One region of the Streptomyces sp. NPDC090077 genome, then DNA from elsewhere that is predicted to be linked to it. Evidence: riboswitches for the same ligand, from Rfam matches in the RefSeq annotation. Region 1 holds a riboswitch; each other region holds the start of a gene.

Region 1 (7,057 bases):
CTGAAGCGCTTCACCCGCATCAAGGTCGGCATCTGAGTCCGTCCGTACGCGACGGACGCCGGACCCCGTATAGGGTCTGAAGCAGTCGTCCGCGCTTGCGCAGGACGACCGCAGATCTGACGAGGAGGCCATTGCCGCAGAGGGAACCGCGAGGACCCACCGGCAATGGCCTTCTTCGTATGTGCACGAGGAGATCTCCATGAATCAGGGCGTGGACCCCCACACCGCATCCGACGACAAGAGCGACCACGAGAAGAAGGGTCGCCGCTTCATGCTGAAGCTCTCCGGCGAAGCCTTCTCCGGCGGCGGCGGACTGGGTGTCGACCCCGACGTCGTGCACGCCATCGCCCGCGAGATCGCGGCCGTGGTCCGCGACGGCGCCGAGATCGCGATCGTCATCGGCGGCGGCAACTTCTTCCGCGGCGCGGAGCTTCAGCAGCGCGGCATGGACCGGGCACGGTCCGACTACATGGGCATGCTCGGCACCGTCATGAACTGCCTCGCCCTCCAGGACTTCCTGGAGAAGGAGGGCATCGACAGCCGGGTGCAGACCGCCATCACCATGGGGCAGGTCGCGGAGCCGTACATCCCGCTCCGCGCCGTGCGCCACCTGGAGAAGGGCCGCGTCGTCATCTTCGGCGCCGGCATGGGCATGCCCTACTTCTCCACCGACACCACGGCCGCCCAGCGTGCCCTGGAGATCGACGCCGAAGCCCTGCTCATGGGCAAGAACGGTGTCGACGGGGTCTACGACTCCGACCCGAAGACCAACCCGGACGCGGTGAAGTTCGACGCGCTGGAGTACAGCGAGGTGCTGTCCCGGGACCTCAAGGTCGCCGACGCCACGGCCATCACGCTGTGCCGCGACAACCAGCTGCCGATCCTGGTGTTCGAGCTGCTCGCCGAAGGCAATATCGCCCGCGCCGTCAAGGGTGAGAAGATCGGCACGCTCGTGAGCGACCAGGGCACCCGGGCCTGAGCCCACCGAGCCGGGCCCCCCGGGGCCCGGTCCGGGCGGCCCGGACCGCCCGCGCCCGCCTGAACCATCCATATCTGACATGCAGGAGCACGTGGTGATCGAAGAAATCCTCCTCGAGGCCGAGGAGAAGATGGAGAAGGCCGTCGTCGTCGCCAAGGAAGACTTCGCCGCGATCCGCACCGGTCGTGCGCACCCGGCGATGTTCAACAAGATCGTGGCGGACTACTACGGTGCCATCACGCCCATCAACCAGCTCGCCTCCTTCGCCGTGCCCGAGCCGCGCATGGCGATCGTGACGCCGTTCGACGCCTCCGCGCTGCGCAACATCGAGCAGGCGATCCGCGACTCGGACCTCGGTGTCAACCCGAGCAACGACGGCCGCATCATCCGGGTGACCTTCCCGGAGCTGACGCAGGACCGCCGCAAGGAGTTCATCAAGGTCGCCAAGACCAAGGCCGAGGACTCCAAGGTCTCCATCCGCTCCGTGCGCCGCAAGGCCAAGGACGCCCTCGACAAGCTGGTCAAGGACAAGGAGGCCGGCGAGGACGAGGTGCGCCGCGCCGAGAAGGAGCTCGACGACACCACCGCGAAGTACGTCGCGCAGGTGGACGAGCTGCTCAAGCACAAGGAATCCGAGCTCCTCGAGGTCTGATGAACGACTCTCCCTGGGCCGCTGAGCCGGTTCCGGCGGGTCCCGCATACGATGCGCGGGTGGGCCCGCAGACTGCGCCCATGCCCATCGTGCCCGATGCCGCCGGCCGTGCCTTCGACGACCGGGAAGTACGCGATCGGGGGGCCGCCTTCGCCGGCGGCCCCCCGTTCCGCGCCGAGACGCCGTTGCAGGAGCCCATGCCCAGCCCCCCGCCTCCGCCTCCGCAGGCCCCGCAGGACGCCTCGCCCCCGCCGCAGAAGAAGCGCGCGGGGCGGGATCTGCGTGCCGCCATAGGGGTCGGCGTCGGCCTCGGCGCGGTGATCTTCGCCTCGCTGCTCATCGTCAAGGCCGTCTTCGTCGGCGTCATCGTCGTCGCGGTCGTGGTCGGCCTGTGGGAGCTCACCTCCCGGCTCCAGGAGAAGAAGGGCATCAAGGCCCCGCTGGTCCCGCTCGCGGTCGGCGGCGCGGCGATGATCATCGCCGGGTACGTCCGCGGGGCCGAGGGCGCCTGGGTGGCCATGGCGCTCACCGCCCTGGCCGTCCTCGTGTGGCGGATGACGGAGCCCCCCGAGGACTACCTCAAGGACGTCACGGCCGGCGTCTTCGCGGCGTTCTACGTGCCCTTCCTGGCCACGTTCGTCGCGATGCTGCTGACCCCCGACGACGGTCCGCAGCGGGTGATGACCTTCCTGCTCCTGACGGTGGTCAGCGACACCGGGGCCTACGCCGTGGGCTGGCGCTTCGGCAAGACCAAGCTCGCCCCGCGCATCAGCCCCGGCAAGACCCGCGAGGGGCTCTTCGGGGCGGTGGCCTTCGCGATGGTGGCCGGCGCCCTGTGCATGGAGTTCCTGATCGACGGCGGTGCCTGGTGGCAGGGCCTGCTGCTGGGCCTCGCGGTGGCCGTCAGCGCCACCCTCGGCGACCTCGGCGAGTCGATGATCAAGCGTGACCTGGGCATCAAGGACATGGGCACGCTGCTCCCGGGCCACGGCGGCATCATGGACCGGCTGGACTCGCTGCTGCCGACCGCTCCGGTGGTCTGGCTGCTGCTGGCGGCGTTCGTCGGCACCGGCTGACGGGCCGGGGCCGGGTTATCCTGGAGGGCGCGCCGTGTTCCACGCGGCGCGCCCTTTCCGTCCGGCGGCCGAGTCGCCGCGGACCGGCCCTGCACGCGCGGGGTGACCCCCACCCCGTCGTACCGAGGAGTACCGCATGGCCCCCCGTCCCGTTCCGGGCGAGCTCACCTTCGTCGCGCCCCGCGGAGCGAAGAAGCCGCCCCGCCACCTCGCCGACCTCACCCCGGCCGAGCGGCGCGAGGCGGTGGCCGCGATCGGCGAGAAGCCGTTCCGGGCCAAGCAGCTCTCCCAGCACTACTTCGCCCGCTACGCGCACGACCCGGCCGAGTGGACCGACATCCCGGCCGGCTCCCGCGAGAAGCTCCAGCAGGAGCTGCTGCCGGAGCTGATGAACGTCGTGCGGCACATCAGCTGCGACAACGACACCACCCGCAAGACCCTGTGGAAGCTGCACGACGGCACGCTCGTCGAGTCCGTGCTGATGCGCTACCCCGACCGGGTCACCATGTGCATCTCCTCGCAGGCCGGCTGCGGCATGAACTGCCCGTTCTGCGCCACCGGCCAGGCGGGCCTGGACCGCAACCTCTCCACCGCCGAGATCGTGCACCAGATCGTCGACGGCATGCGCGCCCTGCGCGACGGCGAGGTCCCCGGCGGCCCGGCCCGGCTGTCCAACATCGTCTTCATGGGCATGGGCGAGCCGCTCGCGAACTACAAGCGCGTCGTCGGCGCCATTCGCCGCCTCACCGACCCGGAGCCCGACGGCCTGGGCCTGTCGCAGCGCGGCATCACCGTCTCCACCGTCGGCCTGGTCCCCGCGATGCTGCGGTTCGCCGACGAGGGCTTCAAGTGCCGCCTCGCGGTCTCCCTGCACGCCCCGGACGACGAGCTGCGCGACACCCTCGTCCCGGTGAACACCCGCTGGAAGGTCCGCGAGGTCCTCGACGCGGCCTGGGAGTACGCGGAGAAGTCCGGCCGCCGGATCTCCATCGAGTACGCCCTGATCCGCGACATCAACGACCAGGCCTGGCGCGGCGACCTGCTCGGCCGCCTGCTCAAGGGCAAGCGCGTGCACGTCAACCTGATCCCGCTGAACCCGACGCCGGGCTCGAAGTGGACCGCCTCGCGCCCCGAGGACGAGAAGGCCTTCGTCGAGGCGATCGCCCGCCACGGCGTGCCGGTGACCGTCCGTGACACCCGCGGTCAGGAGATCGATGGCGCGTGCGGCCAGCTCGCTGCATCGGAACGCTAGATTCCGGTCACTGGCCGGGGTGAATCGGCCACGGGGTACCCTGTGGCCGAACCAATTGCATATTCCGACAGGGGAGCGCCACAGCGCTGAGAGTGCGGTATCCGTCATCCGCAGACCCTCTGAACCTCGCCCCGGTCATTCGGGGTAGGAAGTTCGGTCACCACTCAAGCTGTTGCGCCCTGCCCGGCGTCCGCTCGCACAGAGCGCCGGGCAGGGCCGCGTCTTCTCCTGGTCATCCCAGGAGGAATCACCAGTGAGCACCACCAAGAAGATCGCGGGCGCCGCGCTCGCGGCCGCGCTCGGCGTCACCACGCTCAGCGCCTGTGGCGGCGGCGACGCCAAGGACTCGTCCGCGGGCGCGACCGACGCCCCGAAGTCCAAGACGGTCACGCTCGTCTCCCACGACTCCTTCAACGTGACCGACACGGTCCTCAAGGAGTTCGAGCAGCAGAGCGGCTACACCGTGAAGGTGCTGAAGTCCGGCGACGCCGGCTCCGCCCTCAACCAGGAGATCCTCACCAAGGGCTCCCCGCGCGGCGACGTCTTCTTCGGCGTCGACAACACCCTGCTCTCGCGCGCCCTCGACAACGGGGTCTTCACCCCCTACGAGGCCAAGGGCCTGGACACGGTGAAGCCCGAGTTCGTGCTCGACAAGCAGCACCGGGTCACCCCGGTCGACTCCGGCGACATCTGCGTCAACTACGACAAGGCGTACTTCGCCGACAAGAAGATCGCCCCGCCGCAGACGCTGGACGACCTGGTCAAGCCGGAGTACAAGAACCTGCTGGTCACCGAGAACGCCGCGACCTCCTCGCCCGGCCTCGGCTTCCTCCTCGCCTCCGTCGGCAAGTACGGCGAGGAGGGCTGGAAGGACTACTGGAGCAAGCTCAAGGCCAACGGCGTCGAGGTCGTCGACGGCTGGGAGCAGGCCTACAACGAGCGCTTCTCCGGCTCCGCCGGCGGCAAGAAGGCCAAGGGCGACCGCCCGCTGGTCGTCTCCTACGCCTCCAGCCCGCCGGTCGAGGTCCTCTACGGCGAGCCGCAGCCGGCCGAGGCGCCCACGGGCGTGGCCACCGGCACCTGCTTCCGCCAGATCGAGTTCGCGGGCCTGCTCAAGGGCGCGAAGAACGAGGAGGGCGGCAAGGCCCTGGTCGACTTCCTGGTCTCCAAGAAGTTCCAGGAGGACATGCCGCTCCAGATGTTCGTGAACCCGGTCGTCAAGGACGCGAAGCTGCCCGACCTGTTCACGAAGCACGGCGTCGTGGTCGAGAAGCCGGAGAACGTCACTCCGGAGGCCATCGCCAAGAACCGTGAGCAGTGGGTCAAGACGTGGTCCTCGCTCGTCGTGAAGTAGAGCGCCTCCCCGCGGAGGGCGGGCGCGCCACGGCCGTCAGACTCGCTCTGATGGCCGTGCCGCTCGCCTTCTTCGGACTGTTCTTCGCCTATCCCGTCGCCGCGATCGTCGGCCGCGGGCTCAGGACGGACGAGGGCTGGCAGTTCGGCCGGTTCGGAGAGGTCCTCGCCCGGCCCGACATCGCCGGCGTGCTGTGGTTCACCACCTGGCAGGCGCTCGCGTCGACCGCCCTCACCCTGCTCCTCGCACTGCCGGGCGCGTACGTCTTCGCGCGCCTGGAGTTCCCGGGCAAGCAGCTGCTGCGCGCGCTGGTCACCGTCCCCTTCGTGCTGCCGACCGTGGTCGTCGGCAGCGCCTTCCTGGCGCTGGTCGGGCGGGGCGGGCTGCTCGACGAGCTGTGGGGCGTCCGGCTCGACACCACCGTGTGGGCGATCCTGCTCGCCCACGTCTTCTTCAACTACGCCGTCGTGGTGCGGACGGTCGGCGGCCTGTGGGCGCAGCTGGACCCGCGCCAGGAGGAGGCCGCCCGGGTGCTGGGCGCCGGGCGGTTCGCGGCGTGGCGGCGGGTGACGCTGCCCGCGCTCGGGCCGGCGGTGGCCGCGGCCTCGCTGATGGTGTTCCTGTTCACGTTCAGCTCCTTCGGCGTCGTGCAGATCCTCGGCGGGCCCGCGTACGCCACCCTGGAGGTGGAGGTCTACCGGCAGACGGCGCAGCTGCTGGACCTGCCGACCGCCGCCGTGCTGACGATGGTGCAGTTCGCGGCGATCGCCGGCGTCCTCGCCGTGCACGCCCGGACCGTGCGGCGCAGGGAGACCGCGCTGCGGCTGGTGGACCCGGCCCGCACCGCGCGGCCGCCGCACGGCTGGGGGCAGCGGACCCTGCTGGGCGGGGTGCTGCTGTCCGTGGCCCTGCTGATCGTGGCGCCGCTGGCGGTGCTGGTGGAGCGGTCCTTCGACGCGCCGGGCGGGTACGGCCTCGGCTTCTACCGGGCGCTGCAGGACGCGGGCGCCGGGGGCGGAACGTTTCTGGTGCCGCCGCTGGAGGCGATCTGGAACTCCCTCCAGTACGCGCTCGCCGCCACCGCCATCGCCCTGCTGGTCGGGGGGCTCGCGGCGGCCGCCCTCACCCGGCGCGGGGGCCGCTTCGTACGGGGCTTCGACGCGCTGCTGATGCTGCCGCTCGGGGTGTCCGCCGTGACGGTGGGCTTCGGGTTCCTGATCACCCTGGACGAGCCGCCGCTGGACCTGCGGACCTCGTGGATCCTGGTGCCGCTGGCGCAGGCGCTGGTCGGGGTGCCCTTCGTCGTACGGACCATGCTGCCGGTGCTGCGGGCCGTCGACGGCCGGCTGCGCGAGGCGGCGGCCGTGCTCGGGGCCTCGCCGCTGCGGGCCTGGCGGGAGGTGGACCTGCCGCTGGTGCGGCGGGCGCTGCTGATCGCGGCGGGCTTCGCCTTCGCGGTCTCGCTCGGCGAGTTCGGCGCGACCGTCTTCATCGCCCGGCCGGACCGCCCGACGCTGCCGGTGGCCGTGGCACGGCTGCTGGGGCGGGCCGGGGAGATGAACTACGGGCAGGCCATGGCCCTGAGCACGATTCTGATGCTGGTGTGCGCGGTGTCCCTGCTGGTGCTGGAGCGACTGCGACCCGACAAGACCTCGGGAGAGTTCTGATGACCCTGCTCCGGCTCGAAGGGGTGACGGTCCGCTTCGGCGACCGGGCGGTCGTGGACGCGGTCGACCTGGAGGTC
Region 2 (7,057 bases), on a different contig from region 1:
ACAGCTGCTGATCGACGCGATCGAGGGAGTGGACACCGGCCGCCCCGTGGAACAGGTCGTGCCGACCGAGCTGATCATCCGCACCTCCTCGCAGCGCAGGACCCCCCGGACGACCGTCAGCCCGCCCCGCTCACCGGCCCAGGACTGACCTCCGCGCCGCCACTTGGGCGGGGCCGACGGCCCCGCCCAGGATTTCCCCAACACCGAAATCGGCACAAAGGGGCAGGAAGCAGAGGTTCCGGCCAGGATTCACCACCCCTGGTGCGTCACAGAGCGCGAGCCGCATTCCTATGATGGGCGCACGACATCACGGACCCTCCGCCCCGGAGGCGAGCAGGGTCCGCAGGTGTACGGCAGCGCGACGGTGGTGGAGGGGTCGATGACTCAGGGGGCCGGTCAGGGACCCGCGATGCGGACGGACACGCTGCGGGACTTCCGGGTGCCGGTCTCCGAACCCGTGCCGTACGCCGCGCCCGCCGCACTGCCCGGCGAGCCCCCCGTGTACGGCGAGTACCCCGTGTACTACGAGGAGAGCGCACACGTGCCCCCGCGGCCCGGGTACGCCCCCGAACAGCCCGCCCCGGCCCTTCCCGGCCACCCGGGCACGGAGACCGTCCCGCAGCAGCGCACCGCGGGCGACGGCGAGTACGACGGCGGCGACGACGGCTACACGCCCACGCAGCGCGACCTGCCCGTCATCGTCCGCGGCCCGGCCGGCGGCCCCGGGGACACCGTGCAGGTCCACTACGTCCCCCAGGAGAACCCGGGTTCCGGCCCCGGCCCGCTCTACGTCGTGGGCGACGTGCACGGTTACCTGGACGAGCTCATCCGGGAACTCCAGGCCCAGCACCTCATCGACGCCGAGTGCCGCTGGTCCGCCGGCAACGCCCGGCTCTGGTTCCTCGGCGACTTCACCGACCGCGGCCCCGACGGCATCGGCGTCATCGACCTCGTCATGCGCCTCTCCGCGGAAGCCGCCGCCGCCGGCGGCTACTGCAAGGCCCTGATGGGCAACCACGAACTGCTCCTGATCGGCGCCAAGCGCTTCGGCGACACCCCCGTGTCCTCCGGCGCCGGAACCGCCACCTTCCAGGCCGCCTGGCTGCTCAACGGCGGCCAGCGCACCGACATGGAGCGCCTGGAGGACGTCCACCTCCAGTGGATGTCCCGGCTCGACGCGGCAACGCTCCAGGACGGCCACCTGCTGCTGCACTCCGACACCACGGCGTACCTGGACTACGGCGACTCCATCGAGGACGTCAACGACACCATCCACGAACTGCTCAACCGCAACGACGCCGACATCACCTGGGACCTCTTCCGCAAGTTCACCAAGCGGTTCGCCTTCCGCGACGAGGAGACCGGCCCCCAGGCCGTACGGGAGCTCCTGAGCACCTACGGCGGCGGTCGCGTCGTCCACGGCCACAGCCCCATCCCGTACCTGCTCGGCGAGGTCGGCACCGAGGACGGGGACGACTCCCACGGCCCGGAGGCCGTGGACGGGCCGCACGTGTACGCGGACGGGCTGGCGATCGCGATGGACGGCGGCGTGACGATGGCGGGCAAGCTGCTCGTCGTTCAACTACCTCTGCGCGACTGAGCGTTCTCGGAGCGGGGTATTTCAGCAAAGCCCCTGTCACGGCGTGGCAGGGGCGCTCTACCATCGCTCTATCCGTAGCAGGCTCTCCTCCGTTTGTGCCGGAGCCCCGGATCTACGCGGGCATACCGGCATGTACGGAGCATCGGGGGATGCACATGACCAGCGCTCCGCACCTGCTCACCGAAGACCGACCCGAGTTCGACCGGCTCCTCGACGAGGCGCTGCGCACCGCGGACGAACGGCCCGAACTCGCCACCCTGGGCGAACGGCTGAACGCCGAACAACTGCGCACCATGGCCCTGGCCGCCACCACGCTCCTGACCGCCGCGGCGGCCGCCGAGTACGACCACTACGTGAAGGTGCGGGAGGAGCTCCGCGACGGGGCCCTGTCGGCCTCCGGGGCGGCCGCCGAAGACGGGGCCGAGGACCAGGACGGCGGGGCCGGAGTGAGCGCCGTGGTCGGCGTCCTCGCACCGGTACTGGCGGGCACCGCCATGCTGATCTTCCTGCTGGTGGGCTACTGCCTCAAATTGCTCGACCCCGCCCCGGCCTTCGCCGAGACGATGCTGACGGCGGGCTGGCTCTTCGGTGCGCTCACCGTGGCCGCCCTGCTGTTCGCCGTGATCGGGCTGCTCGTGACGGCCGTGCGCAACAGCTCCACGGAGGTCGCGGCGGCGGAGACCGTGCCGATACCCGACGAGCTCTCCCGCGCCCGGGAGGCCTGGCGCAACGCGCTGTTGGAGCGGGGCATCGTGCCGTTCCTGCGCGACGCACTGGCCGACCCCACCGCGGGAGCGGGCTACCCGGTGCCGCGTACGCCGGGGGCCGGGCGGATCCCCAGCCTGGGGTACACACGCCCGGACTTCACCAGCCCCGGCCCGTCCTCCCAGGGGCCCCGTCCCGGCTACACCTCGCCGGACTTCACCAGCCCCGACTTCGGCGGCCCGGAGCACGACCCGGAGTGAGACCCCGGCCTGTTTCACGTGAAACATCCGCGGGGCGCACGGGCCCTCCCGCAACGCAGAAGGCAGAAGGCCGGCCGACGGCTCCCCCCGGAATGCCGTCGGCCGGCCCTCTCCGCACCGGTCAGTCGGCCAGCGGCAGGTAGACCCTGTTGCCCGAGGCCGCGAACTCGGCGGACTTCTCCGCCATGCCCGCCTCGATCTCGTCGGCCTTCAGGTCACCGCCGTGCTCACGGCGGATGTCCTGCGAGATCTTCATGGAGCAGAACTTCGGACCGCACATGGAGCAGAAGTGCGCGGTCTTGGCCGGCTCGGCCGGGAGCGTCTCGTCGTGGAACTCACGGGCCGTGTCCGGGTCGAGGGCCAGGTTGAACTGGTCCTCCCAGCGGAACTCGAACCGTGCGTCCGACAGGGCGTCGTCCCACTCCTGGGCGCCCGGGTGGCCCTTGGCCAGGTCCGCCGCGTGGGCGGAGATCTTGTAGGTGATGACGCCGGTCTTCACGTCGTCCCGGTTGGGCAGACCCAGGTGCTCCTTGGGCGTCACGTAGCAGAGCATCGCGGTGCCCCACCAGGCGATCATCGCGGCGCCGATGCCCGAGGTGATGTGGTCGTACGCGGGCGCGACGTCCGTGGTCAGCGGGCCGAGCGTGTAGAACGGCGCCTCCTCGCAGATCTCCTGCTGGAGGTCGATGTTCTCCTTGATCTTGTGCATCGGGACGTGGCCCGGGCCCTCGATCATCGTCTGGACGTTGTGCCGCTTGGCGATGGTGTTGAGCTCGCCCAGCGTCTTCAGCTCCGCGAACTGCGCCGCGTCGTTGGCGTCCGCGATGGAGCCGGGGCGCAGGCCGTCGCCCAGCGAGTACGTGACGTCGTACGTCGCGAGGATCTCGCAGAGCTCCTCGAAGTTCGTGTAGAGGAAGTTCTCCTTGTGGTGCGCGAGGCACCAGGCGGCCATGATCGAGCCGCCGCGGGAGACGATGCCGGTCTTGCGACGGGCGGTCAGCGGCACGTACGGCAGCAGCACGCCGGCGTGGACCGTCATGTAGTCGACGCCCTGCTCGGCCTGCTCGATGACCGTGTCCTTGTAGATCTCCCAGGTCAGGTCCTCGGCCCTGCCGTCGACCTTCTCCAGGGCCTGGTAGAGCGGCACGGTGCCGATCGGGACCGGGGAGTTGCGCAGCACCCACTCGCGGGTGGTGTGGATGTTGCGGCCGGTGGAGAGGTCCATGACCGTGTCGGCACCCCAGCGGGTCGCCCAGGTCATCTTCTCCACCTCCTCCTCGATCGAGGAGGTGACCGCGGAGTTGCCGATGTTGGCGTTCACCTTCACCAGGAACTTCTTGCCGATGATCATCGGCTCGATCTCCGGGTGGTTCACGTTGGCCGGAAGCACCGCGCGGCCTGCGGCGATCTCCTCGCGGACGACCTCGGGGGAGACGTTCTCGCGGATCGCGACGTACTCCATCTCCGGGGTGATCTCGCCCCGGCGGGCGTACGCGAGCTGCGTGACGGCGGCGCCGCCACGGCCGCGACGGGGCTGCCGCGGGCGGCCCGGGAAGACCGCGTCGAGGTTCTTGAGGCCCCCGCGCGGAGAGGTGTGCTTGATGCCGTCGTCCTCGGGGCGCACGGGACGTCCCGCGTACTCCTCGGTGTCGCCGCGGCCGATGATCCAGTTCTCGCGGAGGGGCGCGAGGCCCCGGCGCACGTCGGTCTCGATCTGCGGGTCGGTGTACGGCCCGGACGTGTCGTAGAGCGTCACGTCCTTGCCGTTGGTGAGGTGGACCTGACGGACCGGCACCCGGATGTCGGGGCGGGAGCCCGCGACGTAGCCCTTGTGCCAGCCCGGCTTGCGCTCGGTCGAGCCGTCGGCGTCCTGGCTGACGGCAGGCGTGCGTGCGTCCTGAATGGTCATGAGACCTATCTCCCTACGCCGGCATTACCCGGTAACAGGTTCGGCGGTCGACGCAGCCTCCTCCCGTACGCATTCTCATGCGCGTACGGTGATCAGCGCCCTCTCAGCCCGGTGCTCCGAGCTCCCGCGTTGTGCAAAGTAGCCCCCACGTTAGCGTCGTGTGTGGCGTGCTGAACAGTGGGCCCCCTCATCTCTTGCGATGATCTGCCAGTGACGTCCTCGCCGCAGCCTCCCCACGAGCTCACCGATCCCTTGGGCCACACCGGCCACGAGCATGCGCCCCACGGGCATGCCCCAGCCTCCTCCCACGGGCCTTCGCACGGCCACGGACACGGCCACGGACACGGCCACAGTCACGGCCACGGGCCCGCGGCCCCGGTCTCCAAGCACCTGCGCAAGGTGATCGCCGCCGTGCTGATCCCCTTCGCCGCCGCCGTCTTCATCGGCATGGCCGTGCTCTGGCCGGGCGGCGCCCCCGCGCACGAGCGCACCGGCGTGGGCTTCGACCGGCAGACCCAGCAGGGCAAGGTCGTCGCTCTCGCGAAGGTCGACTGCAAATCCGTGAACGCCGCGCAGGTCCCTCCCACCGGCGACACCTCCACCCCCGAGGGGCGCGAGGCGCAGGCGGCCCAAACCGGCGAGTGCAAGAAGGCCACCATCGAGGTGACCAGCGGCCCGGAACAGGGCCGGGCCTTCTTCGAGATCGTCCAGCCGGGTGCGCCGCGGCAGCTGGAGAAGGGCCAGGAGGTGGTGGTGGCGTACGCGCCGGACGCGCCCCGGGACCTCCAGTACTCCGTGATCGACCTCAACCGGAAGCTCCCGCTGGCACTGCTGGCCGGCATCTTCGCCGTCGCGGTCGTCGTGGTGGGACGGATGCGCGGCATGTTCGCCCTCATCGCGCTCGTCGTCAGCTTCGGGGTGCTGACGCTCTTCATCCTCCCGGCGATCCTGCAGGGCTCGAACCCGCTGCTCGTCGCCATCATCGGGGCCAGCGCGATCATGCTGATCGCCCTCTACATGTGCCACGGGCTGACGGCGAGGACCTCGGTCGCCGTACTCGGCACGCTGGTCTCGCTCCTGCTGATCGGTCTGCTGGGCTCGCAGTTCATCGACTGGGCGTTCCTGAGCGGCAACACGGACGACAACACCGGGCTGATCCACGGGCTCTACCCGAACATCGACATGAGCGGTTTGCTGCTCGCAGGCGTGATCATCGGATCCCTCGGCGTGCTCGACGACGTGACCGTCACCCAGACCTCCGCCGTCTGGGAACTCCACCAGGCGGACCCGGGCATGGGCCCCCGCGCCCTCTACCGGGCGGCCATCCGGATCGGCCGCGACCACATCGCGTCGGTGGTGAACACCCTCGTCCTGGCATACGCCGGCGCCGCGCTGCCACTCCTGCTGCTGTTCTCGATCGCGAACAGCAGCATGGGGACGGTGGCCAACAGCGAGCTGGTGGCGGAGGAGATCGTACGGACCCTCGTGGGCTCCATCGGCCTCGTGGCCTCGGTACCGGTGACCACGGCGCTGGCGGCGCTGGTGGTCTCCGCCGACCGGCCCGAATCCGCGGACGGCGCGCCCGGGAGCCCGGCACCGGCCCGCGGCGGACGGGGCCGGCGCCGGCGCAAGCGCTGAGGGGCGGGTCGGCGGCCGGAACCTCCCGGCCGCGGCCTCAGCCCGCCTTGCGCTCGCCGTGCTGCGACTCGGAGAGGATCTTGCCGAGTGCCTGGTCGAGGCTCTCCTCGAAGTCGCCGAGGCTGCGCTCCTGACCGAGCGGAACGAGCCGGTCGGTCCGGTCGAGGAACGCGACCAGCGGCCCGGCTCCGGCCCGGAACAGGGCCCGGTCGCCGCCGACCTGAAGGCGGATGTGGACGTCGGACAGTTCGCCCGGCTCGGTGGGCGCGATGTGCACGTCGCCGTCACCGCTCGGCTTGTTGATGCCGTCGAGGAGCAGCTCCCGGCCGAACGCCCAGGTGACCGGGGCGTCGCCGGGGAGGTGGAAGGTCAGGCGCACCGCGTAGGGGTCACGGGCGTCGTACCGGAGCTCCACCGGGATACGGAACGCGAGCTCCTCGGAAACGAGGAAGCTCATCATGACCTCTGCCTGTACCGACTCGCGCATTGCCTACCCCGCTGTAGTGGAAGTGGCCAGGAATGATCCCTGAGGGCCGTCTTGACAAGGGTGGTGGAAGCGCCAGCAGATCACAAGGAGTGAGTTTTCAGATACTGATAGAGAACGAGAGAGTGCTCAACAGCGCGCCTACTTCACTCCGCAGTCGATCAACTACGCGGTGCAAACGGTCTTCTTCGTGCAAAGGAAGGGAAATCGCCATGGTTGCGGCAGCATCTCCGGCTGTGATCGGAATAGCCGCGCACACCGTGCCGAGCGCATATTCCTGACGCTCCGTAACCGGCTGCATCCGTTCCAGGGAGCCGATCCTCTGCTCCAGCGCGTGCACGTCCCGCACCGTGTAGGGCGTGATGCTCTCGACCGGGTACCGGTCGTAGTAGTCCTTGCGCGTCTTCTCGTCGAGCTGGCCCAGCAGGCACTGGCCGATGGCGTGGGCGTGGCCCGTCGCG
Region 3 (7,057 bases), on a different contig from region 1:
CTGCTGCGGGACCCAGACCCCACCGGGCGGGGTGTCCATGGAGTACTGCTGCTGGGCCGGGTCGGCGTAGGGCGGGTAGGCCGCGCCGTCGTAGGGCGGGGCCGGGGAGACCTCGCCGCCGGTGCCGATGTACGGGTCCGAGTAGGCGGTGTAGACCTGCTGCTCGCCGCCGGGGTAGTAGCCGCCCTGGCCCTGCTGCTGGTCGTAGTAGGCCGCGTACTGGTGGGCGTCCTGCTCGGCCGTGGTGAACGGCGAGGCGAAGGGGGTCTCGGCGCCGGGCTGCTGCGGCTGCTGGGGGACGAAGCTCTGTATCCCGTACGAGCCGGTCTCCTCGGGCACGGGCTGCGGGGTGAACACCGCGTCCCGGGAGGGGGTGTCCCCGCCGGTGGCCCGGTCCTCGGCGCCGTACTCCAGCCCGGTGACCTCCAGCGCGGGCTCCGGGGCCGGTGCGCCCCCGGAGCGGCGGCGTCTGCCCGGTGCCTCGGCCGCTTCGGGGCGTCCGCCGCGGCGCAGGGCCCAGCCGGCCACGAAGCCCTTGCGGAAGGACAGCGTGACGAGGGTCTGGCCCACGGCGAACGCGGTCGCGCCGACGGCGATCACGAGCACCGACGGCAATATCACCCCGGCCACCACCCCGACGAAGCCGATGAAGGCGAGCAGGCGCCAGCGCAGCCGGGCCTTGTACTGCATCAGGACCTCGGCAAGCAGCCACAACGCGACGATGCCGAACGCGATGTAGAGGACCGTCATTCCCATGCAAGGCCCCTCTCGGTACGGCCGCCCGCGCGGGAAGGTGGAGACGGCCGGTCAGGCCCGCTGGTGCAGGCCCAGGTTCTCGTAGATTTCGAGGGTCGCCGTGGAATTGTTCAGCGTGATGAAGTGCAGTCCCGGAACACCCTCGGACAGCAGCCGCGCGCAGAACTCCGTGGCGAACTCGATGCCAATGGAGCGTACAGCGGCCGGATCGTCCTTGACGGCGAGCATGCGCTCTTTGACCGCGTCGGGGAAGACCGCGGTGCTCAGTTGCGGCAGCCGGTCGAGCTGCTTGATGCCCACAACAGGCATGACCTCGGGGATGATCGGGGTCTCGCAGCCCGCTTTGGCGACGCTGTCGCGCAGCCGCAGATAATTCTCGGGATCGAAGAACATCTGGGTGATGGCGTAGTCCGCACCGGCGCGGCACTTGTCCACGAAGTGACGGATGTCCGTGTCCCAGTCCTCCGAGCGCGGGTGCATCTCGGGGAAGGCGGCGACGCCGACGCAGAAGTCGCCGGACTCCTTGAGCAGGCGCACCAGGTCGGCCGCGTAGTCCACGCCCTCGGGGTGCTTGACCCAGGGGCCCATAGGGTCGCCCGGCGGGTCGCCGCGCAGCGCGAGCATGTTGCGGATGCCGGCGTCGGCGAACTGGCCGATCACGTGGCGCAGCTCCGCGACGGAGTGGTCCACCGCGGTCAGGTGCGCGACGGGGGTCAGGGTGGTGTCGGAGGCGATCTGCTGGGTGGCGCGGACCGTGCCGCCCCGGGTGGAGCCGCCGGCCCCGTACGTGACGGAGACGAAGCTCGGGGAGACCGCCTCGATCCGGCGGAGGGCGTTCCAGAGGTTGCGCTCGCCCTTCTCGGTCTTGGGAGCCCAGAACTCGAAGGAGTACGAGGTTCCGGACGCGAGGAGGTCGCGGACCGTGTGCGCACGGTCCGACCAGGTGGAAGCGGTACCAAGGGCCATACCGGCAGGTTAGACGCGGCCCGCCGGACACCGAAGCGTTGTCCACAAGCTGGACAGATTTTTGGACACCCCGGGGGTTCAGCCGAGCCGGGCGCGGACCCTCTTGGCGAGTTCGGCGGCGGCGGCGCCGGGGTCGGAGGCCTCGGTGATGGCCCGTACGACCACGACGCGGGTGGCTCCGGCGTCCAGGACCTCGTCCAGGTTGCCGGCGTCGATGCCGCCGATGGCGAACCACGGGCGGTCCTGGGCGAGGGAGGCCGTGTAGCGGACCAGGTCGAGGCCGGGGGCGTGGCGGCCGGGCTTGGTGGGGGTGGGCCAGCAGGGGCCGGTGCAGAAGTAGTCCACTCCGGGCTCGGCGACGGCGGCGTCCACCTCGGACTCGGCGTGGCAGGAGCGGCCGATCAGGACCCGGTCGCCGAGGATGGCGCGGGCGGCGGGGACGGGGATGTCGCCCTGGCCGAGGTGCAGGACGTCGGAGCCGATGGCGTGCGCGACGTCGGCGCGGTCGTTGACCGCGAGGAGCTTGCCGTGGCGGCGGGCGGCCTCGGCGAAGACCCGGAGGTGTTCGAGTTCCTCGCCCGCCTCCATGCCCTTGTCGCGGAGCTGGACGATGTCGACGCCGCCGGCCAGGACGGCGTCCAGGAACTCGGGGAGGTCGCCCTGCCGCTTGCGTGCGTCCGTGCACAGGTAGAGCCGGGCGTCGGACAGCTGCTGCATGGGAGTACCCCCCTGGTGGTGACGGTGTGCGGGCGGGCCGAGGTTACCCGGCCCGCCGCACCCGCTGCTCAGCCGGTCACAGGGCGAGCGCCTGGGCGCGCCGCTTCACCTCCGTGCCGCGGTTCTCCCGCAGCGCCTGCACGGGGGTGCCGGGCAGGGAGGGGTCCTCGGTGAAGAGCCACTCCAGCATCTCCTCGTCGGAGAAGCGGTCGTCCCGCAGTACGGTCAGCAGTCCGACGAGGCCCTTGACAACCTTGTCGCCGTCGATGAACTGGGCCGGAACCTGCAGGGCGCGGTTCTCGCCCCGGCGTACAGCGATCAGCTGCCCTTCCTTGACCATCTGGCGGACCCGGGTCACCTCGATGTCGAGCATCTCCGCGATGTCGGGGAGGTACAGCCAGGAGGGGACGAGGGCATCGATCTTTGCGTCAATCTCGGTCACGGGCACAAGCCTGCCACCTCGAACGGGCCGCCGGTACCCGGCCCCGTCCGTCCGGGGGCGGGAGGCCTCGGGCCGGGGGCCGGGAAGCCTCGGGCCGGGGGCCGGGAAGCCTCGGGCCGGGGGCCAGGAGACAGCAGACCTGGGGCCAGGGGCGGCCTCAGGCCGCGGCCGACTTCAGCGGAACGGCCGGGTCCGCGACCTTGGCCGGATCCACGGCCACACCGGTCTCGATCAGCTTCCGGCCCTGCGCCAGGTCCCGCGGGCGGCCCACGGCCAGCACGGCGGCCAGCGCGCCCCCGCGCAGCCAGCACACCGACCAGGTGGCGCCGGCCGGGTCGCCGCGCCACACCAGGGTGTCGGCCGCGCCGTGGTGGCCCGCGTACTGGACGAAGCGGCCGAACTGCTCCGACCAGAAGTACGGCACGGGGTCGTAGACCTGCACCGGCTCCCCGGCGAGGACGTTCGCCGCGACGGCCCGGGGGCCCTGGAGGGCGTTGTCCCAGTGGTGGACCAGCAGCCGCGCCCCGTAGCGGGCCGACGGGAAGGAGGAGCAGTCGCCGACCGCGTACACGCCGGGCAGCGAGGTGCGCAGGTACGCGTCCGCGGTGACGGAGCCGTCGGCGCCGAGCTCGATCCCGGTGCCGACGAGCCAGCCGGTGGCGGGCCGGGCGCCGATGCCGACGACCACGGCCCCGGCGGGCAGCTCGCGGCCGTCCGCCAGCAGGACCCGGCCCTCCTCGACCCCGGCGACCCTCGCACCGGTGAGCAGGGTGGCGCCGGCCTCCGCGTACCAGCGGCCCATCGGCTCGGCGACCTCGGCGGGCAGCGCCCCCGCCAGCACCCGGTCCGCCGCCTCGACCACCGTGACGGCGCAGCCGGCCTCGCGGGCCGCGGTGGCGAACTCGGCGCCGATCCAGCCGGCCCCGACCACGACGGCCTCCGGGGCCGAGGCCAGCACCGGGCGCAGCCGGGCGGCGTCGTCGAGGGTGCGCAGCAGGTGGACCCCGGGGACCCCCTCGGTGCCCGGCAGGGTCAGCGGCACGGCTCCGGTGGCCAGCACCAGCACCTCGTACGGAACCGGGCCGGCCTCGGTGTCGACCTCGCGGGCCCCGGCCCGGAGCCCGGTGACCTCGGTGCCGAGCCGCAGGTCGATGCGCAGGCCCTCGAAGTCCACCTCGAACGCGGAGTCCTCGGCCTTGCCGAGCAGCACCGCCTTGGAGAGCGGGGGCCGGTCGTAGGGCTGGTGGGGTTCGGCGCCCAGCAGGGTCACGGGGCCCTCGTAGCCCTGTTCCCGCAGGGCCACGGCGGTCTGCACACCGGCCATTCCGGCGCCCACGATCACGACGCCGGGGTTCGTCTGTTCCGTCTGCTGTTCCGTCTGCTCGCTCACGCGGCCCAGCCTAGTGAACTGACGGCCCGTCAGGAACAGGGGGCCGGGAGATCGCCGGACCGGCAGCGGGGAGGCAGCCTTACCCGACCCCGGCGTCGGGGTTAACCTGGCCACCGTACCTATCGCGGGAGTCCGGGCGCACCGGGCTGAGAGGGAGGCTGGCCGGCCTCCGACCGTACGAACCTGATCCGGGTCATGCCGGCGAAGGGAGGGGCTGGACGCCCATGCACTCATCTCGGAACGGATCCGGCAGGGGATCCGACGTCCTCGTCATCGGGGGCGGCATCATCGGCCTGGTCACGGCCTGGCGCGCGGCCCGGCACGGACTGCGCACCGCACTCGCCGACCCCGACCCCGGAGGCGGCGCCGCCCGGGTCGCCGCCGGCATGCTGGCCGCCGTCACCGAACTGCACTACGGCGAGGAGACCCTGCTCGGCCTCAACGTCGCCTCCGCCGCCCGCTACCCCGCCTTCGCCGCCGAGCTCACCGAAGCCAGCGGCGGCATGGACCTCGGCTACCGGGCCTGCGGCACCCTCGCCGTCGCACTCGACGCCGACGACCGCCTCCACCTGCGGGAACTCCACGCCCTCCAGCGCCGCTGCGGCCTGGAGTCCGAGTGGCTCACCGGCCGCGAATGCCGCCGCCTGGAGCCGATGCTCGCCCCCGGCGTACGCGGCGGGCTGCGCGTCGACGGCGACCACCAGGTGGACCCCCGCCGGCTCGCCGCCGCCCTGCTGGCCGCCTGCGAACGCGCCGGGGTCACCGTCCACCGGACCCGCGCCGAACGCCTCCTCGTCACCGCCGACCGGGCCACCGGGGCCCTGCTCGACGACGGCACGGAACTCCGCGCCGACCAGGTGGTCCTCGCCGCCGGGTCGCTCAGCGGCCGGCTGGCCGGCGTACCCGCCGAGGCACTGCCGCCCGTACGGCCCGTCAAGGGACAGGTGCTGCGCCTCGCCGTGCCGCCCGCGTACGCGCCCTTCCTGTCCCGGACGGTACGGGCCGTCGTCCGCGGCAGCCACGTCTACCTGGTGCCGCGTGAGAACGGCGAACTCGTCGTCGGCGCCACCAGCGAGGAACTCGGCTGGGACACCACCGTCACCGCCGGCGGGGTCTACGAGCTGCTGCGCGACGCCCACGAACTGGTACCCGGCATCACCGAGCTCCCGCTCGTCGAGACCCTGGCGGGCCTGCGCCCCGGCTCCCCCGACAACGCGCCGCTGCTCGGCCCCACCGACCTGCCCGGCCTCCACCTGGCCACCGGGCACTACCGGAACGGGGTGCTGCTGACCCCGCTCACCGGCGACGTGATGGCGGAACTGCTGACCACCGGCACCGTGCCGGAGATCGCCCGCCCCTTCACCCCGCGCCGCTTCTCCTCCACGCGTCAGGAGTCCTTCGCATGACCATCTCCGTCAACGGCGAGCCGCGCGAGGTCGCGGCCGGCACCACCCTCGACGCGGTGGTCGCCACCCTCACCACCGCCCCCTCCGGCGTGGCCGCCGCGCTCAACGAGACCGTCGTACCGCGCGGCCAGTGGCGGGCCACGCCCGTCGACGAGGGCGACCGGATCGAGATCCTCACCGCGGTCCAGGGAGGCTGACCCCATGGCTGACGACGTCTTCACCCTGGGCGGCCGCACCTTCTCCTCCCGGCTGATCATGGGCACCGGCGGGGCACCGAGCCTGGACATCCTCGAACGCGCCCTGATCGCCTCCGGCACCGAACTGACCACGGTCGCCATGCGCCGCCTGGACCCCACCGTCCAGGGCTCCGTCCTGTCCGTCCTGTCCAAGCTGGACATCGCCGTGCTCCCCAACACCGCGGGCTGCTTCACCGCCGGCGAGGCCGTGCTCACGGCCCGCCTGGCACGGGAGGCGCTGGGCACCGACTGGATCAAGCTGGAGGTCGTCGCCGACGAACGCACCCTGCTGCCCGACGGCGTCGAACTGCTCGACGCCGCGGAGGTCCTGGTCGACGAGGGCTTCACCGTCCTCCCGTACACCAACGACGACCCGGTGCTCGCCCGCAAGCTGGAGGACGTGGGCTGCGCGGCCATCATGCCGCTGGGCTCGCCGATCGGCTCGGGCATGGGCATCCGCAACCCGCACAACTTCGAGCTGATCACCGAACGCGCCGGAGTCCCGGTCATCCTCGACGCGGGCGCGGGCACCGCCTCGGACGTCACCCTGGCCATGGAACTCGGCTGCGCCGCCGTCATGCTCGCCTCCGCGGTGACCCGCGCACAGCACCCCGCCCTGATGGCGGCCGCCATGCGCGACGCCGTCACGGCGGGCCGCCTCGCCCACCGCGCGGGCCGCATCCCCCAACGCCGCTTCGCCGAAGCCTCCTCCCCGGTCGAGGGCCGCGCAGCCCTGGACCCGGAACGCCCGGCGTTCTGAGGGGGCGGGCGTACGGGGGCTGCGGCGCGGGCCCTGTCGGCTGCTCACGGCGGGGGCCCGCCATCTCCCCCTCGAGGGGGTGGGGGCCGGTCGGCGCCTGCCCACCCGCCTCCCCATCTGCGGGCCGGGGGCCGGGTGAGCGGTACACCCTCGGGCGGTCTCAGGGAGGGTTGGGGGCTTCCCGTCAGTCCCATCGTCCTTCCGTGTCGTGCCGGCCTGTCAAGGGCGCTCCCTCCGGTCGCGTCGCTACGCGATCGCCTTCGGCGACCCTTGACAGGCCGACCCGCCCCGGAAAGCCGAAAGACTGCCGGGAAACCCCCAAAGAAACGGCACGGTCCAGAGGAACAGGGACGGGTCCGTCAGGGATCAGGCGAGGGGCCGGGC

The links. Region 1 has a riboswitch for thiamine pyrophosphate ahead of ACIPW5_RS19900 (thiamine ABC transporter substrate binding subunit). Riboswitches for the same ligand answer to the same signal wherever they lie in the genome.
Region 2: it holds a riboswitch for thiamine pyrophosphate, as region 1 does, so the genes downstream of both, thiC (phosphomethylpyrimidine synthase ThiC) here and ACIPW5_RS19900 (thiamine ABC transporter substrate binding subunit) in region 1, are expected to answer to the same signal.
Region 3: it holds a riboswitch for thiamine pyrophosphate, as region 1 does, so the genes downstream of both, thiO (glycine oxidase ThiO) here and ACIPW5_RS19900 (thiamine ABC transporter substrate binding subunit) in region 1, are expected to answer to the same signal.

Annotation. Positions count from the first base shown of each region.
Region 1 covers NZ_JBIVEG010000011.1:91,114-98,170, reverse strand. Annotated here, with positions in the region: gene tsf (translation elongation factor Ts) at 1-36, shown strand, start outside; gene pyrH (UMP kinase) at 200-979, shown strand; gene frr (ribosome recycling factor) at 1,074-1,631, shown strand; gene ACIPW5_RS19910 (phosphatidate cytidylyltransferase) at 1,631-2,707, shown strand; gene rlmN (23S rRNA (adenine(2503)-C(2))-methyltransferase RlmN) at 2,844-3,959, shown strand; TPP riboswitch at 4,019-4,128, shown strand; gene ACIPW5_RS19900 (thiamine ABC transporter substrate binding subunit) at 4,213-5,313, shown strand; gene ACIPW5_RS19895 (ABC transporter permease) at 5,364-6,980, shown strand; gene ACIPW5_RS19890 (ABC transporter ATP-binding protein) at 6,980-7,057, shown strand, end outside.
Region 2 covers NZ_JBIVEG010000009.1:180,788-187,844, forward strand. Annotated here, with positions in the region: gene ACIPW5_RS17830 (LacI family DNA-binding transcriptional regulator) at 1-148, shown strand, start outside; gene ACIPW5_RS17835 (metallophosphoesterase) at 380-1,600, shown strand; gene ACIPW5_RS17840 (hypothetical protein) at 1,750-2,565, shown strand; gene thiC (phosphomethylpyrimidine synthase ThiC) at 2,687-4,474, opposite strand; TPP riboswitch at 4,468-4,612, opposite strand; gene ACIPW5_RS17850 (YibE/F family protein) at 4,652-6,112, shown strand; gene ACIPW5_RS17855 (SsgA family sporulation/cell division regulator) at 6,150-6,599, opposite strand; gene ACIPW5_RS17860 (IclR family transcriptional regulator) at 6,697-7,057, opposite strand, start outside.
Region 3 covers NZ_JBIVEG010000029.1:5,309-12,365, reverse strand. Annotated here, with positions in the region: gene ACIPW5_RS32460 (hypothetical protein) at 1-756, opposite strand, end outside; gene metF (methylenetetrahydrofolate reductase [NAD(P)H]) at 808-1,722, opposite strand; gene thiE (thiamine phosphate synthase) at 1,801-2,439, opposite strand; gene ACIPW5_RS32445 (Rv2175c family DNA-binding protein) at 2,516-2,881, opposite strand; gene ACIPW5_RS32440 (NAD(P)/FAD-dependent oxidoreductase) at 3,039-4,271, opposite strand; TPP riboswitch at 4,386-4,498, shown strand; gene thiO (glycine oxidase ThiO) at 4,496-5,677, shown strand; gene thiS (sulfur carrier protein ThiS) at 5,674-5,874, shown strand; gene ACIPW5_RS32425 (thiazole synthase) at 5,879-6,673, shown strand.